DNA from 2 places in the Blautia wexlerae DSM 19850 genome. Region 1 is predicted to be linked to the other one. Evidence: predicted binding sites of a transcription regulator. Region 1 holds the regulator's gene; the other holds the start of a gene.

Region 1 (16,583 bases):
GTGCAGCCAGCATAACAGGAGAAAATTTCTTTTCTGCTGCCAGGTACATACACTGTATACCGGCAAGCACACCACTTAACACATCTCCACTTCCCGCTGTAGCCATTCCTGCATTACCCGAAATGTTCAAATACATATCTCCAAAAGCATCTGCCACCACAGTACAGGCATCCTTCAGAACGCAAACCGCTCCAGACTCCTTTGCATAATCAGCTGCAGTCTGTGCCAGACAATCCTGGATCTTACCGATTTCTTTTCCGCACAGACGACTCATCTCACCAATATGAGGTGTCAGGATCACATGTTCCCCGATAAAACACTTCCAGTTGTCATGGACTGACAGAAGATTCAGGCCATCTGCATCCAGAATTACTGTTTTTTTACACTCAGCTGCCTTCGCCAGGAACCACTGAGCTCTTTCCCTGCTCTGCGCTCCAGTTCCAAGACCCGGTCCTATCACAAGCACATCACACCAGTCAAGCATTGCCTGGTTTTTTTTCTCATCAAAATCACAGGTGATCATGGCTTCCGGCAACAGTGTCTGCAACGGAATCCTGTTGGCCTCCACGGTCTGAATTCTCACCATTCCCGCAGAGCTTTTCAGAGCAGCTGCTGCACTCAGATATGCAGCTCCGCACATTCCTTCGCTGCCAGCTATAAGAAGAACCTTACCGAAGGTTCCTTTATTTCCATAGGGAACTCTCTCCGGAAGCATTTTCAAATCTTCACGTTCCAGATGATGCATACAGATTTTCTTTCCGGGTATGGAATAGATTCCGATATCCGTAACAACGATCTCACCGCCATACATGCGTCCGGGATAAAAACACAGCCCTCTTTTGCGAAAAGCAAAGGTAACCGTAAGATCTGCCCGGAATGCAATCCCCTTCTCAAATCCGGTATCTGAGTCAATCCCGGATGGAATATCCACAGCTACTTTATACGCAGATGCCCGGTTCATTGTACTGATAAGCTCTGCATATTTTCCCTCTACAGGTCTGCTCAGTCCAACCCCAAAGATGGCATCTACTATAGTAGTATATTCATCCAGATCCAGGTTATGCACCCGGGGCACCTGATAATATTCTGCTGTTTTAAGCTGTCCGGCAGTTTCAGCAGTCATTTTCTCTTCCTTACCCGCAATATAATACCAGGTTCTGACTCCTCTCAACTGAAGCAGTCTGGCAATCGCCAATCCGTCTCCGCCATTGTTGCCGGTTCCGCAGACCACAAGGATTTTCTCTTTTTCTTTATTCTTTAATCTCTGTACAATCTCCTCAACCGTCTTTAATGCCGCCCTCTCCATAAGTACCGGAGACGATATCCCGGCTTTCTGAATCGTATTATGATCCAGTTCTTTCATCTCAACAGCAGTTACAATCTCTCTCATCTGTTCACCTCCTGTTTACAATAACACATTTACATACAAGAGAAAAGCTGTGATCAGATGACCACAGCCTTGTGTTTCACAGTTATCCCTTACATACCTTCATGTTCCTTTCTGTACTCACTCAGGTTATAGGACAAAGTCATAAGACTCTCTGAAAGATGTACGTTCTCTACCATTACATCCTCCGGGGCATCCAGATCAATATGTGCAAAATTCCAGATTGCCTTAATTCCATTATCAATTAAAATCTTTGCCATCTCTTTGGCTTTGTTTTTAGGAAGAGTCAGGATCGCGATCTCAACCTCATTCTCCTTCAGAAACAAAGGAAGATCGCTCAACATCTGAATCTCAATTCCACGAACTGCAATCCCCTCAAGTACAGGATTGACGTCAAAAATACCAACCAGCTTAAATCCGCGCTTTTCAAAATCCACATAATTGGCCAATGCCTGTCCCAGATTACCGGCACCCAGAATAATCATCGGATGTACAGTATCCAGCCCAAGGATCTTACCGATTTCTGTATACAAATAGCGTACATTATAGCCGTAACCCTGCTGACCAAAACCACCGAAATTATTTAAGTCCTGACGAATCTGGGAAGCCGTCACATGCATCTTCTTGCTAAGATCATTTGAAGATATACGCTCTACATTCTCCTCCATCAATTCACCGAGGTAGCGGTAGTACCGCGGCAGACGCTTGATTACCGCTTTCGAAATTTCCTTAGCTTCCACAAATTTTCCCTCCTTAGCTTATCTATGTCAATTATACCCAGATGTTATTTTATTGTCAAATTAAATTTGTACTTTTTGACCAAATATTTCTGTATTTTTTTATCAATTTCATTCTGAAAAATTCCCCGGAATATCATATTTTCTTCCATGCATCCATCCGGTGCTTTCTTTTCTCTGGACAAAATCTCTTAAAATGCTTTCAAAAACAGGCATTTTCGATTATAATAGTACGCGGACAAATTACAAACGGAGGAATTCCTATGATTTTATCATGTCAGAATATCTGTAAATCCTTTGGCGAAAAAATCATTCTCAAGGATGCCAGTTTCCATATAGAAGACCGCGAAAAGGCAGCTCTCATCGGCAATAACGGTGCAGGCAAGACGACTCTGCTGCGAATCATTATGCATGAGCTCTCCCCGGATTCAGGAAACGTGGTACTTGCCAAAGATAAAAATATCGGCTACCTTGCCCAGTATCAGGACATTCATGGCCATCATACCATTTACGAAGAACTGATTTCCACCAAACAGCACATTATTGATATGGAGAACCGTCTGCGCTCTCTGGAACAGGAAATGAAAACCACCACCGGAGATGCTCTGGACAGCCTGATGAATACTTACACAAGACTGAGTCACCAGTTTGAACTGGAAAATGGTTACGCTTACAAAAGTGAGATCATGGGTGTATTAAAAGGTCTTGGTTTCACAGAAGAAGATTTCGAACGCCAGATAGAAACTCTTTCAGGCGGCCAGAAAACCCGCGTAGCTCTGGGTAAACTGCTTCTTGCCAGCCCTGACATTCTTCTTCTGGATGAGCCTACCAACCATCTGGATATGGAGAGTATTTCCTGGCTGGAAACCTATCTTCTGAATTACCCGGGTGCTGTATTTATCGTATCCCACGACCGTTACTTTCTTGACAAAGTCGTAACAAAAGTTGTGGAAATCGAAGCAGGAAATATGCGTATGTACAGTGGCAACTATTCTGCCTATGCCCTGAAAAAAGCCCAGCTGCGTGACGCCCAGTACAAAGCCTACCTGAACCAGCAGCGGGATATCAAACATCAGGAAGCAGTCATTGCCAAGCTGAAATCCTTTAACCGCGAGAAATCCATCAAACGTGCGGAAAGCCGCGAGAAAATGCTGGATAAAGTCCAGCGCATTGATAAACCACAGGAGATTCAGAATCAGATGCGCATTTCCCTGGAACCAAGATTTGTCAGCGGAAATGATGTCCTTACTGTGGAAAGTCTTTCCAAATCTTTTCCCGGACAGACACTTTTCAGTGACATCTCCTTTGAGATCAAACGTGGAGAACGTGTAGCCCTGATTGGCAATAACGGCACAGGCAAAACCACCATGTTAAAGATCATCAATGGGCTGATTGATGCAGACAGCGGCAGATTTACTCTTGGTTCCAAGGTACAGATTGGCTACTATGACCAGGAACACCATGTTCTTCATATGGAGAAAACTATTTTTGAGGAAATCTCAGATGCTTATCCCACACTTACGGAAACAGAAATTCGAAATATGCTGGCAGCATTCCTTTTCACAGGGGATGATGTATTCAAACTGATCTCCGCTCTGTCCGGCGGAGAAAGAGGTCGTGTTTCCCTCGCCAAGCTGATGCTGTCCGAAGCAAACTTTCTGATCCTCGATGAGCCCACCAACCATCTGGATATCGCTTCAAAAGAGATTCTTGAAGAGGCATTGAACAGTTACACTGGAACAGTATTCTATGTTTCCCACGACCGTTACTTCATCAACCAGACAGCTACCCGGATCCTGGATCTGACCAATCAGGCAATTGTAAATTATATCGGAGATTACGACTATTATCTGGAGAAAAAAGAAGAGCTGACGGAAAAATATGCTCCGGCTGCCGCTCAGGCTGTGACAGAAGCAAAGCAGGCTTCTGATAACAAGCTTTCCTGGCAACAGCAGAAAGAAGAACAGGCCCGCCAGCGAAAACGAGAGAATGAACTAAAAAAAGTAGAAGCCCGCATTGAAGAACTTGAAACCAGAGATAAAGAGATCGACGAAACCATGATTCTCCCGGATATCTGCACAAATGTGGCAGAATGTGCGAAACTCAGCAAAGAGAAAGCCGCCATTACCGAAGAATTAGAAGGATTATATGAAAAATGGGAAGAACTTGCATAATGCAGGTTCTTCCCATTTTCGCAGTTTATAACTTTTTACAGGTTTCTCCGCTGCAGTGTGATCCTGCCCGGAGAACTTTATAATGTTATAGAAACATTACCGGATAATTTCTGAAATTATAAAATTTCATCCAGTCTCTCTCTGATGGCAAGGATGAAATCTTTGCTGTTCAGTACTGTCACATCCTCAAGAGAAGTGATCAGCGCAAGGTCTTTTGTCATCTTACCGCTTTCAATCGTCTCCAGAGTCGCCTTCTCCAGTTTATCAGCAAATTCCATCAATTCTTTATTGCCGTCCAGCTCACCTCTTTTTCTCAGAGCTCCAGTCCATGCAAAAATAGTTGCTACAGAGTTAGTAGATGTCTCCTCACCTTTCAGATAGCGATAATAATGTCTCTGTACAGTTCCATGAGCAGCTTCATATTCGTAATATCCCTGTGGAGATACCAGTACAGATGTCATCATAGCCAGAGAACCAAATGCTGAAGAAACCATATCGCTCATAACATCTCCATCATAGTTCTTGCAGGCCCAGATAAATCCGCCTTCAGCCTTCATGACACGAGCTACGATATCATCGATCAGGCTGTAGAAATATTCAATGCCTGCTGCTTCGAATTTCTCCTTAAACTCATCTTCATAAATAGTTGCAAAGATTTCCTTAAAACGTCCGTCATAAATCTTGGAGATCGTATCCTTGCCGCCAAGCCACAGGTTCTGTTTTGTATCCAGTGCATAATTAAAACAGCATCTTGCAAAACTTGTGATAGAATCATCCAGATTGTGCATACCCTGAAGCACACCCGGTCCCTCATAATGATGGATCAGCTCTTTTCTCTGCTGTCCGTCTGCACCTTCAAATACCAGATAAGCATCTCCGGGACCGTCAATATACATCTCTGTGTTCTTATACACATCACCATAGGCATGACGTGCGATGGTGATCGGTTTCTTCCAGTTCTTAACACATGGTTCAATACCCTTCACTACGATTGGGGCACGAAAAACAGTTCCGTCGAGAATTGCACGAATCGTTCCGTTAGGACTCTTGTACATTTTCTTTAAGGTATACTCTTCCATTCTTGCCTTATTAGGAGTGATAGTTGCACATTTCACTGCTACGCCGTACTTCTTTGTAGCCTCTGCTGCATCAACAGTTACCTGATCATCCGTTTCATTTCTGTATTCCAGACCAAGGTCATAATACTCAGTGTTCAAATCAATATACGGAAGAAGAAGTTCATCTTTGATTATTTTCCAGAGAATTCTGGTCATCTCATCTCCATCCATCTCCACAAGTGGTGTCTGCATCTGAATTTTTTTCATGTTAATCCTCCTCTTTGGCTCTCATCCAGTTAACTATCATGATAGCCGAAAACAGACCGTTCGTCAATGCTTTTATACACTAAAGCAATATTTTGCCAAATAAAATGATTACTGATCACAGTTCCATAAAGCGTTCCAGATCCAGTTCTCCCCATCCCTGCTGATTCTTTGGCAATCCCATATCCCTGGCACTTTCTTTCAATTTCATCTTGATCTGAACATTAGTCAGCTCCGGATTCTTCTCAAGCATCAATGCTGCTGCCCCTGCAACCAGAGGTGTAGACATAGAAGTACCACTCTTCACTCCATATCCGTTATCTGCTCCCGGTGCACAGGCAAGAACATGATTCCCGGGTGCAACCAGATCCGGTTTACAAACACACTCAAATGTAGGTCCCCTGCCTGATATGGCAGTCCGTCCTGTAAGCAGATCGCTGGAGCCTACTGTGATAATCTTCCGGCTGCTTCCCGGTGCTGTCACACTTCCTGCCTTCGGTCCCTGATTTCCTGCCGCAGCCACTACCACCAGACCTGCATCCCAAAGTTGTTCCACACCTGCGATCAGAACTCTGTGATCTTCTGCTCTCCTACAGGTTGTTCCCACCGAGATATTCACTACACGTATCCCATAATATCTCTTATTCTCCAGGATCCAGCGAAAAGCCTGTAAAACATCTTCTTTCCTGCCATTTCCCGTTCTGTCGAGCACCTTCAGAACTATCAGGCTACACCCGGGGGCAATTCCTCTGATCCGTCCTTCCGAAGCCCTTCCGTCACCGCCAATGATCCCACATACATGGGTTCCATGAGAATTATCATCATAAGGTCTGATACGATGTCCGATGAAATCTTGAAACGCAAGTATTCTCCCTGTAAAATCTATATGAGGAAAAATCCCGGTATCCAGAACACACACACCCACGTGCTTTCCTGTATATCCGGAATCATCTGAATTCTTCATAAAAAATCCTCCGAATCATCTGGATAATGAAATCTTACCGCAACTGTTCATCAGGTCGCTACAAAGACAATGAACATTTGCGTCTTACTTTAAATTATTCGGAAGATTATATTTTTGTGTCCGACAGTTTCTCCTGTCATATCTCCGTTTTTCTGTAAATAAAATGTATAAAGCTTCCATGATATGCAGATACTTCTGATATGCAAAACAACAGGCATATACAGAATCTGTTACAGAAATCCCGAAAATATCCTTATAGCAATTTCATAAAATAACTGTAACCATCTGCATAATATTAAGGAGACAAATTATGACTGCATTATTATTGATACTGGTATTTTTACTCTTTCAGACCTTCGTCCTGCTCTGCTGTGTAGCTGCCGGAAATGACGCTGCCTCCCAGGAAATCTCCGATCAGGAACAAATGGAATTTATCCGGGAATGGAAAAAAATACATTGCAGCAGCCCTCAAAAATAAAGGGCTGCTGCAATGTGCTGATAAACCTTCTACATCACATAACAGTCATATCGTATTGCTTTTCCTTTTAATATATAAGAAGGCTCTCTTCCATCAAGACAGACGCTCTTAAGAGGACGTTTTACGATAATTCTGGAAGGTCCGGCTTTGATAGCTGCATCAAAAAGATCTTTTTCCTCAGAACATGGAGGTTCAAGTTTCTGGATCAGCTGAAGTTTTTTATTTATCAGACCGGATTTCTGTCTCTTCGGGAACATGGGATCAAGATAGATCACATCTACCGGATCCATAAGTTTCTCCATACATGACACACTGTCACCCTCCACCAGTTTCATTCTGGAAGCAATGTCTTTTAATACGGGATGCTTTCTGGCACGCCGGAGCGCATCCTTCAAAAGTGCGGCGATCACCGGATTCTGTTCGTATAATGTCACCTCATAGCCATATGCTGCAAGAAGGAAACCATCCTCCCCCATACCTGCAGTGGCATCAATTGCTTTCAGATGTTCTCCCTCTGTTTTGACCGCACGTACCAGCATTTCATGGGAAAGTCTTCCGTTTGTGACTCTGTGCAGCATTCCTTCAAAATCTCCCTGATATGTCAGGCCATAACCGGTAAGTGATACGCCCCGGGAGTCAAACATTACTGTCAGATGTTCTCCCGGTTTGTCCATAATCGGAACATTGTTCTTTCTGGCAAAAGATTCTGCCATTTCTCTTTGCCCGCCCTTACCCAGGCAGACTGTTATCTTATCATTCATTTACACATTTCCCGCAAAATTTAATTTTCTTTTAATGCTTTTTCTATTTCAGAGATCACAATTCTGAGTGCTTTGATACGGGCATATTTCTTGTCAACAGATTCCAGTACATGCCATGGTGCAAAGGAAGTGTTTGTCTTCTGAAGCATCTCATTTACGGCCACTTCATAGGCATCCCATTTCTCTCTGTTTCTCCAGTCCTCATCTGTGATCTTCCATTGTTTCTCCGGATTATTCTGTCTCTCCTGAAAACGCTCCAGCTGTGTATCCTTATCGATCTGTACCCAGAATTTAATAATGACTGCACCCCAGTCTTTAAGTTCTTTCTCAAACTCATTCATTTCGTTGTAGGCACGTTTCCAGTCATTTTCACTGCAAAATCCCTCCAGACGTTCTACCATAACTCTGCCATACCAGGTTCTGTCAAAAATAGCGATATGCCCATTTTTCGGAAGTCTTGTCCAGAAACGCCATAAATAATGTCTGGCCTTCTCATGTGGTTCCGGACTTGCAATTGGATGTACTTCATAGCCCCGGGGATCCAGAGCTTCTGTAATACGTTTGATGTTACCTCCTTTGCCTGCCGCATCCCAGCCTTCATACGTGATGATCACAGGAATACGTCTCCTGTACAGTTTATTATGGAGTTCCCCCAGTTTACTCTGGAGCTGTTTCAGTTCTCCCCTGTACTCCTCGTCATCCATTGTTTTATCTCTCAGATCAATATCCGACAGACGGGGAATCTGCTCCAGAGGGAATACATTCTGCAAAATCGGAACGGAATGTGCCTGATTCTGCATGGCAACTTCAATATTGCTTACCATAGTCTCCAGCACCTGAAGTTCCGCCCATTTTCTGTCACTGGCATCTATGATGTACCATGGTGCAGAGGAAACATTCGTGTCAGACAGATACTGAGAAAATATTTTTGCACATTTTTTGTAATGTTCATTCTGCCATTTATCAAAGTCTGACACACGCCATCTGGTGTCTTTATGATCCAGAAGTAATTTTTCACGCCGCTTCTGTTCATCCCTGTCAATCTGCATAAAGAATTTCAGCACCAGATAACCATTATCTGTAAGCTGTCGCTCAAAACGGCGGATGCTGTCAATCCGCTGTGTATAACCTTCGCCTTCAATCTCGCCCGACAGACAGTCTTTACAAGTCTGCTCCATCCAGCCGGAATCCAGAAATGTAAATTTTCCGGCTTCCGGAATCTGTTTAAAATAACGATACAGAAATGGATATCTCAGTTCTTCTGCTGTGGGAGCTGACATAGTGGCAACCTTAAAGAAACGCGGATCAATATTCTTAATGACTTTTCCGATCGTACTTCCCTTGCCGGAAGATCCCCAGCCTTCAAAGAGTACGATTACCGGGATCTTATGTTCCTTGATTTTCATCTGAAAATCATAGAGCTGACTTCTTGCTGTCTGCAGACGGATTTTGATTTCCTCTTTTTCCGGCATATGTGCCGGAGTCCATGTTGTAAGCATAACATTGATCCTCCTTTTATTTTTCTTCGTAACTGTTCAATACTCTCACAATCAGAGACTGTTGAATAGTTACCCTTTTCATTAATAGAATATCTCAAATTCAACTGAAATAATCATAACATGAAATCTGTTTATCGTAAAGCAGGTGTATGATATCACTACTGAATTGTTTTAACTGCATTATTTTATGGGATTACTATGGATTTTTTCTAAAGCCACAATATTTTCAGAATATTCTTCCCAGGTGAGATTTCGTTTGATCCTGGCCGGACTGCCCATTACCAGAGAACCATCCGGTATCACAGTATTCTTGGTAACCAGGCTTCCTGCACCTATAATACAGTCCTTTGCCAGGCAGATCCGGAAAGATTTGCCCGCCCCCAGCTGATGAGCATTACAAAATTCCTGTCTGGTAAAAGACAGCTTCTTCTTTTTATAATAAAAATGATCATATCGGATTTCAGAATTTCCGTAATCCTTTCTCAGGCCGTTATCAAAAGCAGCATTCAAATGATAATAAGGTAATCATCCGTATCTGTTTTCTCACAGTTTATCATCTCTTTGCGTCAATCCATATTTTTTTAAATCCACCGTTCCATTGACAACCTCAATTCCATCTGCTTCCAGTAGCTTTTTCTGTACATCTTTACCGCCGAAGGCAAAAGCCCCTGACAGTTCTCCTCTGAAATTCACTACCCGATAACAGGGAATATGCCCCGGATCCGGATTCTTATGGAGGGCATTCCCTACCGCTCTCGACATTCTCGGATTCCCTGCCATTTCGGCAACCTGACCATAAGTTGCAACGCATCCTTTCGGAATTTGCTTCACTGCCTCATAAATCTTCTTTGTCGGGCTGTATGTTACGAGATCATAGCTTTCGGATATCATTCTTTTAATATCTTTATCCGGTACCGTCCCATTTAGAATAATGGTATTCCAATGTTCCTTATTCTGATGATAACCAGCCTGTACAGATTCATAGGCACTTCGCCAAAAATCACGCCACTCCGGATCTGCTTTTACATTCAGATTAACATAACCGTTTCGTTCATAGATCCATAAAAAAATTTTTTTGTTTTCCCTCGCTCTTACCACTTGCCAGTTCTGATCACGGAAAGGTCTTTCCGTATATGTATTCTGAAATGATAAACCGAATTCCAACGCTGCTTCTCGTGTAATCATGCAATTTTGATTCATTTATTTCACCCTTATTCCCTGAAATTATTTCTGACATCTTCATAATCTCTTGGAAGTCCCTCAAACAAAATTATTGCCTTATCATACTGTTCCTCTTCCATACATGATATAGCTTTCCTATACTGTTCCTGCTTCCTGATTTCTTTTAATTCCCTGTCCCACATCTCGGCTGTTTTCTCACTCTGATCACATTCTTTTAAAAAGCTCTATCCTCACACGGAAAAAGTTAAGCTGTTTATTACATCTATTTTTCCCCTTCATTCGCTTCCTCTATTGTCACACTCTCCTGTACCTGCATATCCGTATACTGAACACGAATAACTGCCTGCGGCCAGTTTATGCTGACCATTGCTGTTTTGTCTTTCTCATCTCCTGCTTTCCGGATAAGCTCCAGCAATTCCTTCAATACTTCCTTTGTCAGATAACCGCCTCTCCAGTGAAAAATAAGTACCCTGCCTTTCTTCGCCGCCTGCAAAGAACGTTTATACACATCCTCTTTCTTAGTAAAAGAAAGCTTCTTCTCCTTATAGTAAAAGTGCTCATGATCACCGCAGTGAGGCGCCGGCGCAATAAGAGGCTCATGATCCCTGAAAATCTGTGAATCATCCAGATTGAAATAATCATAGCGGATTTCAGAAGTTTCACGATCTTTTCCCAGGGTATTATCAAAGGTCGCATCCAGATGATAATATGTACCTCCTATTTTTACAATATTCCATGTGTGGCGATACTTAATTCCCTTCTCAGGATTATTTCCACAGATTGCAATCACACACCAGACTCCCAGTGCATCTAACAAAACCTTTACTGCTTTTGCAATTCCCTCACAAACACCAACGCCTTGCCCCAACGGTCCGATAATTTCATGGGAATATGATTTTTTCAGTTTATCATAGCGGATATTTTCACAGATAAAATCATGCACATACTTCTCTTTCTCCCATTCAGACAGCTTCTGAGCCGGGCGAATCAGCTTCTCAACTCTGGCAGTCATAGCCTTTTGATGTTCGCAAATCTTCTTTTTATCAAAAAGATACTCTGGAATAAAAATCAGATTCGGAGAGTCTTTATAATACCGGTATTTATAACTGCTCACCCAAAATATCTCCGGATGATCCAGACGCATCTGAAAAAATACATTATAAAGTTCTTCTCCCTCTAATGCCGGAATCTGAAATTCATCCGCCAGGTTTTTCACACCGCTAAGAATGCTGTGATATGCAGCCTGCTGCGCCTTATTCATATGGTTGTAATAATATTGCTCCATTGTTATCTTATCTCCAAGTTCTTCGTCACTTATAATCCCTTCCGGTACATTTCACTGATCACTGCCTGCGCATGTTCAGATTCCTTTTTCTCTATTATCTGCGCCCGATCACTTAAAATCGCCAGCATCTCATCTACCAGATCTTCGATTTTAGGATTTGTATACCGATATAAATAACCCAGCATTCTGGTTGCAGTATAATCTGTATTCATATTTTTATATGCAATCTCAGCACAAAGCTCCTTCGGATAGCCCTTGCTGAGCAAAACCCTGTATAGTTCTTCTGTTCTTTCTGATGCCATGTTTTTTGCCTTTCTTATCATGTTTCTGTGTCACCAGCCATCTGATTTACTTCATCAAAAATCATATGATATAGCTATGTTTTTTCTCATAGTAACATACTTCAACTGATATTCGCAATCAGAACATGGAGCTTATTTGATATGGAAAAAAGATTGTGTTACTGTTCAAGGGCTAACTGGACTTAAGAAAACCGATGGTGTAAACTGAAAAACAGTTAAAGCCATCGGTTTTCTTTATCCAAATATCCTGGACACTCTGTCAAATATATTTTCTGGTTCTTCTAAGCGCATCAAAACAAGCATGCTCATGCATTGGCAGAGGTAATCGATGCTCTCGAAACTTCTGAATGTCACGGCCTGCGCCTGTTTCCGCTTATAATTCCTTAGAAGCCTTTCTGCTTCATTATTAGTGGCAGGTACCCGGAGATCATGCAGGAACAGCAGATGGTTCTGCATATATTTCTCTATTCTCAGAAATAAATTATACCCGTCTCTATAGTAATCGTTTGCCGGAACATTTTCATATTCCTTCCGGGCGGTCTCCAGTATCTTACGGTATCTTTCTTCGAATTCAGAGACCTTACAGGGATCCAGTTCCTCAGACGGCTGTAATCCATTCCGGAAATGGATCATTTCCTGTACCAGTGAATGCATATCTTTATTCCAGGTACGGTCCGGCTCATTATCCATGCTACCTTTCAGATAGCGCAGCACATGGGCAAGGCATTCCTGATGATCCGTTCCATAATTATAAAAGGTCCGGTCATGATCGTGTACAAGGATCCCCTGGTAATCTTCAGTGACCGTGTCCTTTACCCCTTCATGCCCTTTTTTCTCACGGGCAAAATACAGGGCTTTTCCGTCCGGCGTTGCGCAGACATATATCTGGCAGCCCTTTCCGTTTTCCCTGCCATTTGTACAGTCTGTATGCATGACAGGGGAAAGCAGCATATCTGCATAAGCAGCCCTGCGCTCAGCTTCCGTTTTTAAGGCAAACTCCCTGCTGAGTCTGCTCACCATTCCTTTTGAGATATTCAGTTTTCCACCGGTCAGGCCTGACAGAAACTGTCTGCTCTTATCGATCGATGTACAGCAGTCATTGTTAAGAAGAAACAGAAATGCCCGGATGCTGCCGTCATAATTCACATCATCAATGACTCCGGCCGGAAATGGAGCATGAACGCGTTCTCCCGTCTGACTGCTATAATAAACATCTGCATGATATTCTGTTACATCCAGGAGCATGCGGATGCCTACCCGTTGTTTTATGATCGTTTTTGATGTCTTTTTAAAAGAATTGTCTTCCAGGACTATTTCCGGAGGCGGGAGAAGGATTGCCGGCCGGGTCGGCTCCTGTTTTTTGCGGCAGTGTCCCTTATGGCCTGGCTGGCCTCCGGGTTTCCTTCCGGTCTTTTCCCTGCTGTTCGTGATCTTTTTCTTCCGGAGTGTTTTGGAAGAAGGGATAGAAGAATTTTCATAATCACGGTTTATCTGTGCACGGAGTTTCAGATTTTTTCCCTGTTCTTCTTCCAGCCTGACTGCTGTTTCATAAAACTGGTGCTGGAGTTCTTTTACCTTATCCAGTGCATCATCCCTCTGTTTTTCTGCTTTCAGGGCGCGCTTTTCCATCTCCTGGAGCTCCTGTTTCGTTTTCTTCTGCATTTTTTCAAACTCCAGAAGCATATCTTCCAGTACCTGGAACCAGTAATTACGGACACGTATCGTTTCCTTATGGGCATCCGCCGCTTCTTTCTGCAGTTCCAGGATCCTGGATCCATATTACCTGCATTCCTTCTGATGAAGCTCTTTCAGCCGGACATATCTTTCTCCGGATTCCAGTTCTTTATTTCTGGTCTGTGCAGCTTTCAGGCGGCACAGGAGTGTAATACGGTCATAAGCATCAGGCATACTTTTTCCCCCGGCATAGTTTTATCTGTCAGACGCCGCTGATAATATCTGTGATCTTTGAAATATGGTCTTCCAGAAATTCGATCATTTCTTTCTGCTTCTGGATAAACTCTTCCTGGATCTCAATCTGCTTGAGATAACCGTCAAGAAGTTCATCACGTTTTCTAAGTTCTTCTCTTAAATCAATGTTCATAAGCCGTCCTCTCTTTCCTGACAAAAGTATAGCAGAAACACAGGAAAAAAGCGAACTGCCGGAAACTTATCATATGTTCTCCGCCTTCTAAGAACGTGGCAGTTTTATACTCACTGAGTTTTGCTGTTTCATTTGCAAATTGAATACCCACTTTTGAGGCATCAATCCCCAGAACCTTATGTGTAGAAATATCTCCGGTTCCGCATCCAAAATCCAGGACATTTGTTGTTTTTTCCGCAAATAGTTTTAAAGCTTCATCAAACATGGTTTCCACTTTCAAATCTAACTTTCTTAAATCTACAGGTGTACATTCTTTAAAAACCTGATTCCACATTTCTATTTCCTGTTCATATGCTTTATTCAAGACTTCGTCATCTCCTCATTACTTAATTCCTTTTTTCAAAAAAGAAACTGCTCCAGATATTTTTTTCACAGACCTGCTCATTTCATCTACAGCAATCCTGCTAGTACATCGTTTTCGAAACACGCTCTAACACTCTACCGCTACTTTGATCACACCATCTCTCTTATTTTCAAAAAGTTCATATGCTTCTTCGATTCTGCTAAGCGGATAGGTATGTGTGATAAGTGGTTCTGTATTAATCTTACCTTCTGCGATCAGTTTCAGGGTTTCCTCACAATCACATCCATCCACTCCACCTGTTTTGAATGTGAGATTTTTTCCATACATATCCGGAAGTGGCAGTACCTGAGCCTTATCATAAAGTGCAACCACTGTCACAGTTGCATTTGGTCTTGCACATTCCCATGCCAGACGAAATGTAGATTCCGCTCCCGCAACCTCAAGAACTACATCAGCTCCACCGTGATCACTATGGTCCTGGACAAAATCAAAGCATTCCTCCGGCGAGACAGTAAGAACCTCCGGATAATGTTCATTAATAAAATGAATTCTGTTTTCATCTTTTTCACACATAATAATACACTTTGGATTTTTCAGCATAACACTTAGCAAAGTGCAAATCCCTGTAGGACCAGCTCCAATAATCAGCACAATATCCTCCTCTGTGATCTCAGAAATACGTGCAGCCCAATAGCCAGTGGCAAGAACATCTCCTACCAGCAAAGCCTGTCTGTCAGTAACTCCTTCCGGAATTTTGTTCAGTCCCTGGTCAGCAAACGGAACTCTTACATATTCTGCCTGACCACCATCTATACGACAGCCAAGAGCCCATCCGCCATTCTCATCTGTACAGTTATTTACATAACCTTTTTTACAGAAAAAACATTCACCACAAAAGGTTTCTACATTTACAGTCACACGATCCCCTGGTTTTACATGAGTTACAGCACTTCCAACTGATTCAACAATACCTACCATCTCATGTCCCACAGTTATACCAGGAACTGCACGGGGAACACTTCCGTGTTTAATGTGCAGATCACTTGAGCAGATACTTGCAAGCGTTACCTTTACAACTGCATCTCGTTCATGCGTAAGTACTGGTTTTGGTTTTTCCATTAATTCAAATTTTCCCTTTGAAACATATGTATAAGTCTGCATTATTTTATCCCATCACTTTCCGGATTATTTTATCAGATGATCCTTCATAAATTTTAATGTTTTGTCTGCCTTTAGCCAAACTGCTTCCTGTTCTTCATGGGTAACAAAGATCAATGTCTTTCCCTCGGTCTTTTTTAAAATATAATCAATTGTTTCTGTGCATACCAGTCTTATATTGGAAGCAGCACTCAGATTTTCGCACAGGCGATCTTCCTGAAATACTGCACTGATCTTCCTGTCACTTATCACTTCTATTTTTCCCTTATCCGGAATATCCAGCCCCAGAAGAAGCCGTATCAGTGTAGTTTTTCCACATCCGGATCTTCCTCTTATACAAGTGGTTTTCCCTTCTGGAAAAACGCAACACAAATCTCTCAGTATCTGCTGCTCTCCGTATGCTTTACTGACATGATCTACCTTTATATCCATATCTTTTCTCCACCTGTAACAAACCTCACAAATAACGCATTTAAGAAAATTACCATAAATCAAAATCTCCGTTATTTATGTTCTATCATATAAACTACTCTGCTTACAATTCCAAGAAAACACTTTTCAAATACAAAACTTATCACAATAATCACAATCGTCCATGCAAAAAGATCAGGAGTATTCAGATATATTTTTGCATTATACAGTTTCTCACCAATAGAACCTGAGGGTACTCCGATAACCTCTGCTGCCACTCCTGCTTTCCAGCACATCCCAAGTGAAAGCCTGCATGCAGAGAGAAAATAAGGTAGTACCTGCGATACATAAATATATCTGATCTTTCTTCCGGGATTCACCTGAAATACTTTTGCCATTTCCAGTATCTTACTGTCAGTCTGCCGTATTCCCTCAAGGATATTCGTATATATCACAGG
Region 2 (16,583 bases), 1.5 Mb from region 1:
ATTCTGTCTCTACATATGTAAAGCCGTTGATACGGGAAATGATCTGAGCAGCATCTTTTCCAAGACCGTTCAGGATAACACGTAATGGTTTCTGACGAACTTTGTTAGCTTTCTCAGCGATACCGATAGCACCTTCAGCTGCTGCGAAGGACTCATGTCCAGCCAGGAAGCAGAAGCACTCTGTTTCTTCTTCAAGAAGCATCTTGCCAAGGTTACCATGTCCAAGACCTACTTTACGTGTATCAGCAACGGATCCAGGAATACAGAATGCCTGAAGACCTTCTCCGATAGCTGCTGCTGCGTCTGCTGCTTTCTTACATCCTTTTTTGATTGCGATTGCAGCACCTACTGTATATGCCCAGCAAGCGTTCTCGAAACAGATTGGCTGAATGCCTTTGATCTGATCGTATACATTAAGACCTGCGTCTTTTGTGATTTTCTCAGCTTCTTCGATAGAAGCAATGCCATAGCTGTTTAAAACAGAATTGATCTTGTCAATTCGTCTCTCATATGATTCAAATAAAGCCATTTCCTGTTACCTCCTAAATTATTCTTTTCTTGGGTCGATAATTTTAACAGCGTCTGCAACACGGCCGTACTGACCTTTTGCTTTTTCCCATGCAGTATTCGGGTCATCGCCTTTTTTGATGAAATCAGTCATTTTTCCAAGGCTTACGAACTGATATCCGATGATCTCATCATCTGCATCAAGAGCAATACCTGTTACATAACCTTCTGCCATTTCAAGGTAACGAGGTCCTTTTTTCAGAGTTCCATACATTGTACCAACCTGAGAGCGAAGTCCTTTACCAAGGTCTTCAAGTCCAGCACCTACTGGAAGTCCTTCTTCTGAGAATGCAGACTGTGTACGTCCGTAAACGATCTGAAGGAAAAGTTCTCTCATAGCTGTGTTAATCGCATCACAAACTAAGTCAGTGTTCAGTGCCTCCATAACTGTAAGTCCCGGAAGAATCTCGGAAGCCATAGCTGCAGAGTGAGTCATACCTGAACATCCGATAGTCTCAACCAGTGCTTCCTGGATGATACCCTCTTTAACATTTAATGTAAGCTTGCAGGCACCCTGCTGTGGTGCACACCAGCCAACACCGTGTGTAAGACCGGAAATATCTTTGACTTCTTTTGCCTGTACCCATTTAGCTTCTTCTGGGATTGGAGCGGCGCCATGATGAACGCCCTGTGCAACTGGGCACATTTCTTCTACTTCGCGTGAATAAATCATTGTAAAACTCCTTTCAAGTATAGATTAACTTCATGTTGTTATACTCTCCGCTGTACAGAACTGCTGAATGAACTGCACAGGGTAAAACTCTGATGTCTGCTGAATGACTTCAGAGGAGTATGCCTAACAACCTAGTGTTATTTTCTCACAAAAGTGCTGATTCGTCCAGTCATAAATTGTAAAATTTTTAACCATCTTTGATTTTTTTGTGGTAAAATAGTTCTAATTTCTATTAATGAAGGGATTTCTATTATGACAACAAAGTTACCTGCTTCCTTTCTCCCTGCAAAATTTCAGGTTCTGAGCGGAAGCGCTTTAAAATTAATCGCTATCATCCTGATGCTGATTGACCATACAGGCTTAATGATCCTGTATAATTATCCTGCCACAACCGCAACCCTTTTCAGTTTCGGCGGCGTGGATTACAGCTGGTATCGGATTTTCCGGGATATCGGCAGGGCCGCTTTTCCAATTTTCTGTTTTCTGTTAGTGGAAGGATTTCTGCATACACATAACCGTAAGAAATATGGCCTGAATCTGTTTCTATTTGCATGTATCTCTGAGATCCCATGGAACTTCATGTTTACCAACACCTGGAGATATGAAAAACAGAATGTATTTTTCACCCTGTTTCTGGGATACCTGGCATTCTGTGCCCTGGAATACTTCTGGGATAATCAGAGAATGCAGCTTGTCTGCGTACTGGCACTGCTGACTGTCTCTGTGTTTCTGAAGGCAGATTACGGATGGCGGGGATTTGTATTCCTGCTGATCATGTACTGGTTCCGCAACGATAAAACCGCCCAGGCGATCATCGGAAGCTGCTGGCTTTACTATGAATGGAAAGCCTGCTTTGCTTTTCTTTCCATTAATATGTACAATGGTGAACGTGGATTTGTAAAAGGAAAATTTCTGAAATATGTTTTTTACTGGTTTTATCCGGTGCACATTACCATTCTGGTAATCCTGAGAAAACTTTTATTTCATATGTAATATCAGTTACAACAGATATCTTCCGTATCTGACAGACAAAAAATATAAAAGGGCAGGCTGTATGACTGAAATAATATCCTTCATACAACCTGCCTCTTCTATCCTTTGAATTATCTTCTAAAAATACCTTGTCAAACGGATATTCGCAATCCCCTTCGCTACTTGATTCGGTTAAATCATTTCTTTTCTGCAACTTCTGTTTTTGACTTATAAATGTGATTTGCAGGTACACAGCCTCTTACTGAGGAAAGTGGATAAATATTGCAGCAGCGTCCGATCACAGTTCCGGGATTTAATACAGAACCGCAGCCCACTTCTACGTTATCTCCAAGCATTGCGCCGAATTTCTTCAGACCTGTTTCAATCTTCTCGTCACCGTCTTTTACAACTACCAGTTTCTTGTCAGATTTTACATTGGAACAGATGGAACCTGCGCCCATATGGGATTTGTAGCCGAGAACTGCATCGCCTACATAATTGTAGTGCGGAACCTGTACCTTGTTGAAAAGTACCGCATTCTTTAATTCCGTAGAATTACCTACTACTGCACCCTCACCTATAATTGCTTTTCCGCGTATAAATGCACAGTGGCGTACTTCTGCTTCTTTACCTATGATGACCGGACCGTTGATGCAGGCTGTAGGTGCTACTTTGGCACTCTTGGCGATCCATACATCTTCTGACGGGTGGTCGTATTCTTCTTCACTTAAGGTCTGTCCCAGTTTCAGAATGAAATCTCCGATCTCCGGTAATACTTCCCATGGATATGTTTTTCCTTCAAATAAATCCTTTGCGATTGTTTCGTTCAGATCCAGAAGGTTTGCAATTGTAAAATCTTTTAACATAATATTTTCCTCTTTTCTCTCGCTATGATGACATGTTTTCTTTTATCTGTCACAAATACACACTACTTTGAAGCAGACGGCTTTCTGCAGGTACGTGATCGTCCCGCTGCGGACGTTGATCTGCCTGTTGTTTTCGCACTGTTTTTTTCAAATGAATCCTTATAATTCACTGCTGCAACATCAAAGAACTGTCTCAGATATGGCTGGATATTGCTGTCCTCCACCTGTCTGGTGCGAAGGCGCACAAAATGTTCCAGCTTATCCATATATTCCTGTTCTGTAATACTGCCCTCTGCCACATAATTCAGTCCTTTTTCCCAGCTTGCAGTCAGTTCCGGGTTCAGAAGCTGTCTGATGGAGCAGTTTACCACATCAAAGATCATCTCTCCAAGAAGGGTTGGAGTGATCACCTGGGTTTTCTTATTGAGTGCCAGATATTTGATATTGCACAGTTTCTTAAGAATTTCCGCTCTGGTGGCACTGGTTCCGATTCCGCAGCTTTTAATCTGGGCACGAAGCTCTTCGTCCTCGATCAGCTGACCTGCATTCTCCATTGCAAGAATCATAGAACCGGAATTATAACGCTTTGGCGGCGATGTCTCGCCCTCTTTGATACTCAGGCTGTCCACAGAGAGTATATCACCTTTTTTCAGGTTCTGCAATGCGGCAAGAAGTCTGGTATCACATGCCATATCCTCAGCCGAATCATCAGCTTTGTTCCCGCCGTTTTTTCCTGTATCCGGATCTTCCTCTTCACTTCCCTCATTGCCGGCTGCGCCGGCTCTGTTCACACTGCTCATGGCATCTGCTGCTTTTCGCTTCGCAAAAGAATTTGTGGCAACTTTTAAGTACCCTTCATCCAGCAGTACTTTAAATGAAGAAAAGAAGCTTTCATTCTGAATTTTTGTCACAAGACTGATCTTCTGATATACTGCAGGAGGATAAAAAATACATACAAACCTTCTGACAATGGTCTCATATACACGCTGCGCAGTAAGAGAAACACTTCTCAATGCGTTTAAGCCCTGGCCTGTGGGTACGATTGCATAATGGTCTGTGATCTGCTTATCATTAACATATCTGGTCTTTGCCAGATTTTTGTAATTTCCCTGTTCAATAATGTGCTGTGCGATCTCTGCTGTATGTTCATAATTACGCAGCCCGGAGATATTCTTATAAATCTCCTTTGCTGCCGCAGTAGACAACACACGGGCATCTGTTCTGGGATAAGTGACCAGTTTCTTTTCATACAGTTCCTGTACGATTTTTAATGTCTCATCCGGGCTGATCTTGAACAGCTTGGAGCACACATTCTGAAGCTCCGCCAGGTTAAATAAAAGCGGCGGATTCCTGTTCTCTTTTTTCCGCTCGATTTTCTCTACTGTACATTGCAGTGGCTGACTCACAGACAGCTCCTGTATCAGTTTTTCAGCATAGGCTTTCTCTTTAAATCCGTTCTCTTTATACAGATAAGGAGTCTGGAAATAGCTGCTGCCTTCCACAGCTCTCCACTCTCCCTCAAAGTTTTCTCCCTCAAGGGCAATGCTGCTGAGTACGCGGTAAAACGGAGTTTTCACAAATGCACGGATCTCGCGCTCTCTTCGCACTACCATTCCAAGTACACAGGTCATAACCCGTCCTACGGAAATGGCCTGATATTTCGTATTTAAATAATTTGACACACTGTTTCCATAACGCAGTGTCAGTACACGGGAAAAATTAATTCCCATGAGATAGTCTTCTTTTGCTCGAAGATAGGCTGAAGCAGAAAGATTGTCATATGCTGACAGATCCTTTGCCTCTCTGATTCCTCTCATGATCTCTTCTTCTGTCTGAGAGTCAATCCAGACTCTCTTTTCTTTTTTTCCATGAACACCTGCCATCTGTGCCACCAGACGGTAGATGTATTCTCCCTCGCGTCCGGAGTCGGTACACACGTAAATGGTGTCCACATCCTCACGGTTAAGCAGTCCTTTGACAATCTCAAACTGCTTCTGCACTCCGGGGATCACTTCATATTTAAATTCGCGCGGCAAAAAAGGCAGGGTATCTAAACTCCACCTTTTATATTTGATATCATATTTTTCCGGGTAGCTCATGGTGACCAGGTGTCCCACACACCAGGTCACCACGCTGTCCTGAGATTCCAGGTAGCCATCCCGTCTTTGTCCGTTGATTTTCAAAGCTTTTGCGAATTCCTGCGCCACACTGGGCTTTTCGGCTATGTATAAAGCTTTTGACATATTATTTATCTGCACTCATCTTTCTGAGCGGCCATGCCAGCAACAGGGCACCGCCCACCATATTTCCTAAAGTTACTACTACCATGCTCTTTACCATGGCTCCAAGGGATAATCCAGGTACCAGGCAGTATGCGGTAACAAAGATTCCCATATTTGCGATGCAGTGCTCAAATCCGCTTACAACGAATCCTGAGATACACATAACGATCATCAGGAATCTTCCTGCATCACTCTTTAATTTCATACCACAAAGCACGCCAAGACAGACGAAGAAGTTACAGAGCACTGCTCTGAAGAACATCTGTCCGAGCGGAATACTCAGTTTATTTCCAATGAATCCCGCAAAATAGTCTGCTGTTCCGGATGCTCCTGCACCTACAAACAACAATGCTAAAATTGCACATCCGACAAAGTTTCCAAGGTAGCTTACGCCCCATACCTTACCGGCCTCTTTCCAGCTTACCTGTTTATCATAGGCTCCGAACGCCATTACCATATTATTTCCTGTAAAAAGCTCGCCGCCTACGAAGCTGATCAGAAGCACTGCAATGGAGAATACTAATGCCCCCACAAATTTTCCCCATTCAGGCATGGTCTTGGAGAATACGTTTCCAACTACATTACTGTAGATCATAGCCACATCAATAAAAAATCCCGCCATGACCGCACGTATAAAGTACTTGAAAAAATTGGTATTCACCAGGTTACTCTTGGCTTTCGCCGCGTTTGACACTTTCTGTACATCTTCGTAATTCATAACTACACCTCCGCAATGTATTTTATTGAGAACATTATATCACCTGAATATCTGTTTCACAACCGAAATCGTCAAACAATTCAAGAATATTCATCAGATTTGTAATTATGTTCCATTATATTCGAAGATTTTTATAGCAATTCCATATACTAATGCAATCGAGACAGTTCGGCAGAATACAAAGGACAAGAAAGATATCTGCAGACATGCTGACGCAGGAGAAAATGTCTGAAAGTAAAGCTGATTTTTTTATTCAAATACAACTGCTTTATCCTGCAATTCTGTTACATATCCGATAACACCGCCGAAGATATCCATACCTGCAAGCTCTTCTGCAAGGGCATCGGCTTCTTCTGCCGGTACTGCAAGCAGAAGTCCGCCGGATGTCTGCGGATCAAATACCAGATCCTCCATCCAGAGTTCCTTAATCTCACTTCGTACTTCATCGCCTGCGAAGTCACGATTTCTGTATGCACCTTCAGGAATCAGCCCCATCTGTGCATACTCTTCAACACCCTCAATGATCGGAAGTTTCTCAGACTGGATCACCAGGGTTTTCCGGCTGCCTTTTGCCATTTCCAGACTGTGACCTGCAAGACTGAATCCTGTTACGTCGGTGCAGCTGTGGATCGTGTATTTAGATGCAATCTCTGCTGCATATTTGTTCAGCTTCGCCATGATTTTCTGAACTCTCTCAATTTCTTCCTGAGACGCCATTTCTGCCTTAATGGCAGTGTTAAGGATTCCACAGCCCAGCGGTTTGGTAAGAATAAGGATGTCTCCTTCTTCTGCGCCGTAATTTTTCCACATTTTGTCCGGATGCACATAACCAGTTACACAGAGTCCGTATTTCGGTTCTTTATCATTGATAGTATGCCCGCCTGCAAGGACTGCTCCGGCTTCCATGACCTTATCTGCACCGCCGCGCAGAATCTGCTCCAGTACTTCCGGACCAAGGCAGTTTGGAAATGCTACCACATTTAATGCCAGTTTCGGAACACCGCCCATTGCATAGACATCACTCAGTGCATTGGCTGCTGCGATCTGCCCGTACATATACGGATCATCCACTACTGGCGGAAAAAAGTCTACTGTATGGATCATTGCCAGTTCATCATTAATCTTGTATACTGCTGCATCATCTGATGTCTCCGGACCTACCAGAAGCATCGGATCTGTAAATTTCGGAAGTTTGCCTACTACCTGTGCCAGAACCTTCGGGCCAATCTTAGCACCGCATCCGGCTGCACTGGCAAGCTGTGTAAGACGCACTTCATTTTTTTTCATTTCATTTCCCATAAGTCAGTTCACCCCAATTGATCTCCATATTCAGAATCTCCTCGTAACTGTTCAATACTTTCGTTACTGTAAACGGAGTGAACAGTAACGTACTTTCACAGCCGACAGACTGCCGAATAGTTACATATCTTCTATAACAAGAGATTCAGTGCTATCATTGTATCATGTTTTCACATATCCGTCAAAATGTGAACCGTTTACCATATATCAGGTGTTCCTATAAATCTTTCCATTTTACGCAAGAATCCTATAAATCTTTTCATATTCCAGATCCTGTTCCTTCATATAGGAAGCTGTTTCTTCTTCGTTCTGTTCCCCACATTTCCACGCAAGGCCGCAGGAAGCTGATATTTCTCTTGGCACAGGGATCAGTCTGCCTGTAAATTTGTTTTTCTTACATTCCCTTTCCATGGCAATTGCCTGAGTGGTAGTTTCAAAAGTCACCACTGTTGTCAGAACTTTTTCTTTCATAATCCGTCGTGTCCTCATAAAAAGAGGCACCGTTACCGGCACCTCTTTTATTATTTTCTATAAATTATTTCGCCTGGATATATCCTTTTGCTTTTAAGGTTTCAGCACAGAGAACTGCTCCGCCTGCTGCACCTCTGACTGTATTGTGGGAAAGTCCTACGAATTTCCAGTCATATACGGTGTCTTCACGAAGACGTCCTACAGATACGCCCATGCCATGTTCGAAGTTTACATCCTCTGTAACCTGCGGACGGTTGTCCTCTTCCAGATACTGGATGAACTGCTTCGGAGCACTTGGAAGTTCTAATTCCTGTGGAAGTCCCTTGAACTCTACTAATGCTTTGATAAGCTGCTCCTTAGTAGGGTTCTTACGGAATTTAACGAATACAGCTGCTGTATGTCCGTTCAGTACCGGTACACGGATACACTGGCATGTGATAACCGGTTCTGTAGCAGGTTTGATTACACCGTCTTCTACTTTACCCCAGATTCTTAATGGCTCTTTCTCGCTCTTCTCTTCCTCGCCACCGATGTATGGGATGATGTTTCCAACCATTTCCGGCCAGTCCTTAAATGTCTTACCTGCTCCGGAGATTGCCTGATATGTAGTAGCAACTACTTCATATGGCTCGAACTCTTTCCATGCAGTTAATACAGGAGCATAACTCTGGATAGAACAGTTTGGTTTAACAGCGATAAATCCGCGTGTTGTTCCAAGACGTTTCTTCTGGGATTCGATTACATCGAAGTGTTCCGGATTGATTTCCGGCACTACCATCGGTACATCCGGTGTCCATCTGTGAGCACTGTTGTTGGAAACAACCGGTGTCTCTGTCTTAGCATATTCTTCTTCGATCTTCTTGATCTCTTCTTTTGACATATCTACAGCAGAGAATACGAAATCAACTGTTGCAGCAACCTTCTCTACTTCGTTTACGTTCATAACAACAAGATTCTTGACACCCTCCGGCATTGGAGTATCCATTTTCCATCTTCCGCCAACTGCCTCTTCGTATGTCTTTCCTGCACTTCTCGGACTTGCAGCTACAGTTACAACTTCAAACCATGGATGATTCTCAAGCAGAGAGATAAATCTCTGACCTACCATACCTGTAGCACCTAAAATACCGACTCTAAGCTTTTCACTCATAATATCTTTCTCCTCTTTATCTTCTGCCCGCGTCTCTACCCTTTCGCGGACATTTTTATCCAGGTGTCCTTATATTGCGTACATCTGTCTTTCTTGTACATACTATAACAAACCAAAATAAATTGCAAGCATTTTTTTTAATTTTCTTCCAGATATTTTTTGTTCTCAGCGATCACTTTCTCCATCACGTCAGGTCCCGGTGCACCGATGGTCATACGTTTTTCCACACAGGTTTTCATACTGATTGCTTCGTAAATATCGTTCTCGAATACCGGGCTGATGGCTTTATATTCTTCAAGAGGAAGTTCATCCAGAGAAATCCCTTTATCAATACAGGTAAGCACCAGACGGCCTACAATGCCGTGTGCATCGCGGAAAGGTACTCCATGATTTACCAGATAATCGGCTGCATCTGTAGCATTTGTAAAGCCATTCTTTGCACTTGCTTCCATATTCTGTTTGTTGAACTGCATAGTAGAGATCATGCCTGTAAAGAGGGCAAGACATCCTTTTACAGTGTCAATGGCATCAAATGTAAGTTCTTTGTCTTCCTGCATATCTTTGTTGTATGCAAGAGGGATTCCCTTCATGGTTGTAAGGATAGATGTTAATGCTCCGTATACACGACCTGTTTTTCCTCTTACAAGTTCTGCGATATCCGGGTTCTTTTTCTGAGGCATGATACTGCTGCCTGTGCTGTAGGCATCGTCTATCTCTACGAAGCGGTATTCATTGGAGTTCCACATAATGATTTCTTCGCAGAAACGGCTCATGTGCATCATAATTGTGGAGAATGCGGACAGAAGCTCAATCACATAGTCTCTGTCTGATACAGAGTCCATGCTGTTTCTGGTCGGGCCGTCGAAACCGAGAAGCTGTGCTGTATATTCTCTGTCAAGTGGGTAGGTGGTTCCTGCCAGTGCACCTGCACCCAGAGGGCAGGTGTTCATTCTCTTACGGATATCTGCAAGTCTGCTTCTGTCACGTACAAACATTTCAAAGTATGCACCTACGTGGTGAGCCAGTGTGACCGGCTGCGCTTTCTGGAGGTGTGTGAAGCCTGGCATGTATGTGTGGACATTCTCTTCCATGATCTTCTGAAGTGCTTCGAGAAGTTTCTTTACCAGTTCGTCTGTCTCGTCAATCTCATCTCTTACATAGAGTTTCATGTCAAGGGCTACCTGGTCGTTACGGCTTCTTCCTGTGTGAAGTTTCTTGCCTGCATCACCGATTCTGTCGATAAGGTTTGCTTCTACAAAGCTGTGGATATCTTCATATTCGGATGTGATCTCGAGTTTGCCGGATCTTACATCTGCAAGGATTCCGTCAAGACCTGCTTCGATCTGATCTTTTTCTTCTGCTGTCAGGATTCCCTGTCTGGCGAGCATTGCTACGTGTGCTTTGCTGCCTCTGATGTCCTGCTCATAGAATTTCTGGTCAAAAGAGATGGATGCATTGAAGTTATATACAAGTTTGTCTGTTTCTTTTGTGAAACGTCCGCCCCAAAGCTGTGCCATTGTGTTATTCCTCGTTTCTTCTTTATTTTTGGTATTATTGCTTTTACGTGTTAGTGTAACATATTTTTTCAGTATTGCAAAGTAGTTAGTTTGGAATCATTCAAAAGGTACGTGAAGAAAAAGAAGGTGTGTTGAGGCTTAGTTTCGGAACCCTGTAATTCTAAGGCATTCGGGAATAGACGCAACCGCAGTAGTTCTGACGGTAGAGGTCGTATTCGTGGGATAGTTCGATGGAACGTTTGTAGCCGTTTTTTTTCTTGAAGTCGGATGGGAGGTGTTGGACGTGGTAGATTTCTGCCAGTTCTTCACCGATTTCGTTGATCTTGGCTGCGTTTTTCAGAGGGCTGATGGAAAGGGTGGTGGTAAAATAGTCATAGCCGCCCTCTTCTGCCAGTTTTGCTGCTTCTTCCATGCGGAGACGGTAGCATTTGAAGCAGCGTTCGCCACCTTCGGGTACGTCTTCGAGGCCTTTTGCCATCTGGAAGAATTCCTGCGGGTCGTAGTGACCCTCTATCAGTTTGACAGGGTGTTCAAATTCCATGGAGTTTACAAGACGGGTAATTTCATGGACTCGTTTGCGATATTCTTCTTCCGGGTAGATGTTTGGGTTGTAGTAGAATACTGTGATGTTGAAATATTTCGACAGGTATTCCAGTACGTAACTGCTGCAGGGTGCACAGCAGCTGTGGAGAAACAGGCTTGGGATCTTGTTATCTTTTTGCGCCTGATCTATAAGTTTTTCCAGTTCTTTCTGATAGTTTCGTTTATTCAACAGTATTATTATATCCTTTCTGCATCTTCACAAATGCTTTTTATTATCTTTTAATAAAATGCGAATACCTGTTCAGGTATTCTCTATTGTGCCTTCGTAATGATTCTTTGTATTTTTTAACTTCCTGCACTCTCCTATTCGTTCGCCCATTTTTACGATAGTCTCATATCCCTCTTCTGTATTCTCGATCAGATCATAGTCAATACGGACTTTTCCCGGCTGGATGAGGAGGATTATTGTGGAACCTCCGAATTCGAAGTTGCCTTTTTCCTGGCCTTTCTTTACTGTGGCAGGATTTTTATGGAGATTTGTGATTTTTCCTACCATCATGGCGCCTACTTCCATCATGAGGATGGTTCCGAATTGTTTTGTTTTCAGCAGAGTGTATTCTCTGGCGTTTTCTTTGTAGATGGGATATACATCGTTTGCTGCAGGATTCACTGTGTGGAAAACGCCGGGCAGAGTTACATTCGCGGATTTTCTTCCATCTGCCACATAGCAGTAATGATGATAGTCATCTACTGTCAGTCTGAAAATCAACGCATAGCCGCCTGTGTATCTCTCAGCAATTGCCTTATTCTTCAGAAGCTGTCCTGCTGTATATTCTGTATCTTTGATGCTGAAACGTGAGTCTGAGCTGATCCTGTGTACGGAAAGTTTTCCGTCACAGGGGCTGATCAGGATGTTTTCGCGCATATCGATCGGGCGTTCTTCTTTTCGGATGCGCCTTATAAAGAAGTCATTCCATGAAGAGAAGTTCTGTTTTTCGTAAATGCTCAGGTCAATCTTGTTGTTTTTTACAAAATCCGGTACAAATCTGGCAGAAAGTCTGGTGTTAAGCAGGACTCCCGCTGCCTTTGACACGAAAGGTCTGATCAGGAGTTTCAGGCAGAGTCTGCCACCCCGGTCATTATATAAATGCCGTAGGAATTTATCCTGCTCATTCTCTTCAATCGTGATATTTCCTTTTCTGTCAATATACTTCATTCGTATCTTCCCTCCATAAAAGTATAACCGCAGCCTCCCCATTTCCCGGGAACCGCTGCGGCCAGTCAACAGTTATATTTATTTTATATCAAACGGAACATCTTCGCAAGTGCAAGTGCCACGACTGCAACCAGCAGGATACGTACCGGATTCTGAGGTTTTTTTACCTTGATATCCAGAATAAAAAGCAGTCCCACGATAATCACTGCAATATGTATCACGATCAGGAAATAGAGTCCGCAATATCTTCTCATCAGATAAAGGAACGGCAGGATGATCGCCATGGATGTGATCGGAAGCCCCTGATAATACTGTCTGTTCTCAGAAGTCTCATTCTGTCTCTTTGTTTCTGAAACATTAAAATATGCAAGGCGGATGACAGATGCCACACTGTAAAAAATAAGCGCCCCAATCCCCGCCGGTGTATTCACACCCAGACAGTAACAGATCATTACCGGAAAAATACCAAAGCAGACCACATCACATAAGGAATCGATCTGAATCCCGAAATTCTTCTCATCATCCGTACGGTTCTTCTTTGTTCTGGCTATCTTTCCGTCAAACATATCACACAGTCCGGAAAGTGCCAGACAGAAAATCGCAACCTTAAAATCCCCCTCCAGAGCCCTGCTAATTCCAAATACGGAAATTCCCAGGCTTATATAAGTCAATATTACCGTATAATCATAAATTCCTAAAAACATATTTTCTCCCCCTACTTTTCTTCTTGTTCTTTTCTTCCTATTATGAAATACGCCACGCAGGTCATCACTGCACTGATAAGCATCTGTGCATAATAGGAAATTCCTCTGCTGAGCAGCATTGCAGGAAGTAATGCTTCTCCGAAAACCGGTGCAAACATCACCAGATAAAGAGACTCACTGATTCCCATTCCTCCGGGTAAAGGCAGCATATCAACAGAGACAGATATGACAGACTGCAAAATCGTAAGGGTTATGATGGAATATCCATGAAATCCCAGCGAACGGTATACCCAGTATGTAACTGTAAATAACAAAATCCTCTGCGCCATAGTGATCAGTAACACTTTCAGGATCACCAGCTTGTGACTTGCCCAGAAAGCCGCAGTTTCATGATACTGATCCATAGACGCTTCCAGTTTCTCAAGCCGGGTTGCCTTTGGCTTAAGGAAACGGAAATGTTCAATAAGTTTCAGTCCTTTTACCATAATCCACTTCGCCAATCCAGGGGCAAATACAAGGATCATCATGAAAGTAACACAGAAAATATTCAGGCCTACGCCCAAGTAAAACACCCACATGTACTGACCAAGATATCCTTCCAGAAAGCCTCTGCCAAAAATCCAGATTACAATTCCGATCACTACCAGAACCGCTTTATAAGTAATCGTGACAATCATCAGGACCAGCGTAGTGACAGGAATCGGAAGTTTGTCCTTTTTCATAAAATAAATCTGCATTGGCTGTCCGCCGGATGCAGACGGTGTGATACAGCTGAAAAAGAATCCCACAAAAGAATACAGAGCACAATGCCCCATCTTTACTTTTGCTCCGAGAGTCCGCATCATATAGAAGATAATTACAGACTCGCCAAGTATGAACAGTACCACACAAACCACGCTGATCAGTAAGTAAACCGGATCTGCCTGCCGTACTGTATGAATAATCTCTCCCAGATCCTCTCCCTTAAATACCATATATACGGTAATGGAAAATATAAGGATCAGAAAAATGGTGTTAAATATTGCTTTCTTTTTGTTTCTCATTTGCTTACACTTTCTTATACAGTTTTTTACAGCATTCGTCTGATTTCTATACCCGATTCATGCATGTCGCAGTGTCTGATATATGTATATTTCTGATATGAAACACATAGTAAACAGTAACGTATTCCTTACAGAACATTTGCCCTCAAATACTATAGCAGCAAAAATACTATAGTTCATCTATTATATCATACCCTGACATTTCTGCATATCATAAATTATGAAAATATTCGTTACTATTCACCGAATATGGAGGTATCTGTATGAAACCACTGCTGGATATTACAGATGTCAGTCTCTCCTACCACAGTTTATCAGGGGAAACCCCTGCCCTTTCTCATATATCCTTTCAACTGATGCCAGGTGAATTTCTCGCCATCGTCGGGCCGTCAGGCTGTGGAAAGTCCACGCTGCTGAATCTGATCTGTGGTCTGCTCCGGCCGGAACAGGGACAGATTCTTCTGGACGGCACGCCGGTAACTTCCGGTGACTGCCGTATCGGATATATGCTGCAAAAGGATCATCTGCTGGAGTGGCGGACAATTTATAAAAATGTTCTTCTCGGACTGGAAATCCGCAGGGAACTCACTGCCGAAAAACTTGCTTATGTAAATCAGCTTCTCTCAGATTACGGTTTGGACAAATTCCGCTCTGCACATCCGTCCGAATTGTCCGGAGGAATGCGCCAGAGAGCTGCACTGATCCGTACTCTGGCATTAAAGCCGGAACTTCTTCTGCTGGATGAACCGTTCTCTGCACTCGACTCTCAAACCAGACTCAGCGTAAGTGATGATATCGGCAAAATCCTGCGTCAGGAAAAAAAGACTGCAATTCTTGTCACCCATGATATTTCAGAAGCGATCAGCATGGCAGACCGGGTTATCATTCTTTCTCCAAGGCCTGCCATTATTCGTAAGATTGTGCCAATTTGTTTTGATCTGGAGAACCGTACTCCTATGGCTTCCAGAAATGCGCCTGAATTTAAATCTTATTTCAATCTTATCTGGAAGGAGCTAAATCATGATGTCTGAAATCTCATATCATCAGCAACAGTATATCCGACATCAGAAAAGAGAAAAGAAACTTGTTCTTTTTTTGCGGATATTTATTCTTCTTTTCTTTCTGGTGTTGTGGGAAATCTCCGCCAGGACCGGGCTGATCGATTCTTTTATCTTCAGCAGTCCGGTAATGATCTGGCACAGCTTCTGCAGTATGTGCAGAGACGGCTCTATTTTTCCCCATCTCTCTGTTACAATTACGGAAACACTGGTCAGTTTTCTGTTCGTTGTTGTTCTGGGTGCAGGGATGGCAGTTCTGCTGTGGACCTGTCCCAGACTTGCGAAGATCACAGAGCCTTATCTCGTAGTACTGAACAGCCTTCCGAAATCTGCTCTGGCACCTTTGCTTATTGTATGGCTTGGTGCCAACGAACGGACGATTATTGTCTGCGGTATGTCGGTTGCTATCTTTGGTTCGATTTTGAATCTGTATACAGGTTTTGGCGAAGCTGACCCGGAAAAACTGAAGCTGATTGAGACGCTGGGCGGTGGGAAGAAAGAAAAGCTTATGAAGATTATTCTTCCGTCTTCTGTGCCGTTACTGCTCAGTGTTATGAAAGTTAATATTGGTCTGTGTCTGGTTGGTGTTATCATAGGCGAATTTATCGGTGCCAGAAAAGGGCTTGGCTACCTGATCATCTATTCCAGCCAGACCTTTAAGCTTACCTGGGTACTGATGTCCATTATCATTCTGTGCATCATCGCTATTATCCTGTACGGACTCCTCGGACTGATTGAAAAACGCGCACGCAGATAGTTGTTAATTTTTAACCGCTATTTTTTATAACGAAACGGTTTCGGAAACAGATTCAATATCTGAAAAAATTTTGCTGCAAAAAGAAGCCCGGAAGATCATCGAGTTCCACTTAACTGGACACTCCTGAACTTCCGGGGCTTCTCTTGTCTCTGACTGTCTGTCAGTTATTCTGTTTTTAAACCAGCGCCTCTGTCCGGTTACTATCATGTTCCGACCAAAGCGCCTGATAATGTGTATATTATGAATTATTCTTCTCCAAGGCTCTCCACTGCCTCTGTGAAATCCTGTATCAAATCTTTTATATCTTCGATACCCACACTGATACGGATTGTGTCGTCGTACACTCCAGCCTCTTCCATTGCCTCCGGCGTACTGTGGATATAAATTGTAGACGCCGGATGAATCACCAGAGTTCTCACATCACCAATATTGGTTGCAATCTTTACATATTTCAGATGATTGATCAGCTTATATGCCCGTTCTTTGGAACCTGCACGGATAGTCAGAATCGCTCCACCCTTTCCACTAAGCTGTTTTTCTGCCAGTTCATGATATGGACTGGACTCCAGCAGCGGATAGTTGACAGATACACCTTCCAGCTTCTCCAGTGCCTGGGCAAGCCGGAAAGCGTTATTACAGACCCGCTCCATACGAAGACCAAGTGTCTCCATTCCGATAATATTCAGATAAGCGTTCATCGGAGCCAGACAGCCGCCCATGTTTCGCCAGATTCCGTTTCTCAGTTTC

What was found. Region 1 encodes Rex, which represses fermentation and respiration genes when NADH is low (regulators of the CRP and FNR family bind a similar motif). Its sites were predicted from a motif close to ATTGTTAANTANTTAACAAT; they were not measured.
Region 2: a site for Rex is predicted at 1,416-1,435, ahead of NQ550_RS06715 (iron-sulfur cluster assembly scaffold protein). Genes of this name have one in related genera too.

What each region holds. Positions count from the first base shown of each region.
Region 1 covers NZ_CP102267.1:2,940,868-2,957,450, forward strand. Annotated here, with positions in the region: gene NQ550_RS13670 (bifunctional ADP-dependent NAD(P)H-hydrate dehydratase/NAD(P)H-hydrate epimerase) at 1-1,390, opposite strand, end outside; gene NQ550_RS13675 (redox-sensing transcriptional repressor Rex) at 1,480-2,127, opposite strand; gene NQ550_RS13680 (ABC-F family ATP-binding cassette domain-containing protein) at 2,388-4,298, shown strand; gene NQ550_RS13685 (NADP-dependent isocitrate dehydrogenase) at 4,415-5,623, opposite strand; gene NQ550_RS13690 (S8 family peptidase) at 5,739-6,584, opposite strand; gene NQ550_RS13695 (class I SAM-dependent methyltransferase) at 7,092-7,823, opposite strand; gene pap (polyphosphate:AMP phosphotransferase) at 7,844-9,322, opposite strand; gene NQ550_RS22890 (LbetaH domain-containing protein) at 9,503-9,832, opposite strand; gene NQ550_RS13710 (methylated-DNA--[protein]-cysteine S-methyltransferase) at 9,866-10,507, opposite strand; gene NQ550_RS13715 (transglutaminase domain-containing protein) at 10,767-11,789, opposite strand; gene NQ550_RS13720 (hypothetical protein) at 11,819-12,091, opposite strand; gene NQ550_RS13725 (IS66 family transposase) at 12,326-13,753, opposite strand; gene NQ550_RS13730 (hypothetical protein) at 13,871-13,999, opposite strand; gene NQ550_RS13735 (hypothetical protein) at 14,028-14,192, opposite strand; gene NQ550_RS13740 (class I SAM-dependent methyltransferase) at 14,182-14,556, opposite strand; gene NQ550_RS13745 (alcohol dehydrogenase) at 14,683-15,717, opposite strand; gene NQ550_RS13750 (ATP-binding cassette domain-containing protein) at 15,742-16,146, opposite strand; gene NQ550_RS13755 (ABC transporter permease) at 16,218-16,583, opposite strand, start outside.
Region 2 covers NZ_CP102267.1:1,443,614-1,460,196, reverse strand. Annotated here, with positions in the region: gene NQ550_RS06720 (GGGtGRT protein) at 1-529, opposite strand, end outside; gene NQ550_RS06715 (iron-sulfur cluster assembly scaffold protein) at 548-1,240, opposite strand; gene NQ550_RS06710 (TraX family protein) at 1,493-2,233, shown strand; gene NQ550_RS06705 (LbetaH domain-containing protein) at 2,410-3,078, opposite strand; gene NQ550_RS06700 (DNA topoisomerase) at 3,141-5,321, opposite strand; gene NQ550_RS06695 (formate/nitrite transporter family protein) at 5,323-6,078, opposite strand; gene selD (selenide, water dikinase SelD) at 6,328-7,365, opposite strand; gene NQ550_RS06685 (putative Se/S carrier protein) at 7,612-7,848, opposite strand; gene asd (aspartate-semialdehyde dehydrogenase) at 7,913-8,998, opposite strand; gene argH (argininosuccinate lyase) at 9,136-10,515, opposite strand; gene NQ550_RS06670 (epoxyqueuosine reductase QueH) at 10,676-11,290, opposite strand; gene NQ550_RS06665 (phosphatidylserine decarboxylase) at 11,360-12,274, opposite strand; gene NQ550_RS06660 (CDP-alcohol phosphatidyltransferase family protein) at 12,358-12,978, opposite strand; gene NQ550_RS06655 (lysylphosphatidylglycerol synthase transmembrane domain-containing protein) at 12,990-14,021, opposite strand; gene NQ550_RS06650 (ABC transporter ATP-binding protein) at 14,285-15,052, shown strand; gene NQ550_RS06645 (ABC transporter permease) at 15,045-15,836, shown strand; gene NQ550_RS06640 (O-acetylhomoserine aminocarboxypropyltransferase/cysteine synthase family protein) at 16,082-16,583, opposite strand, start outside.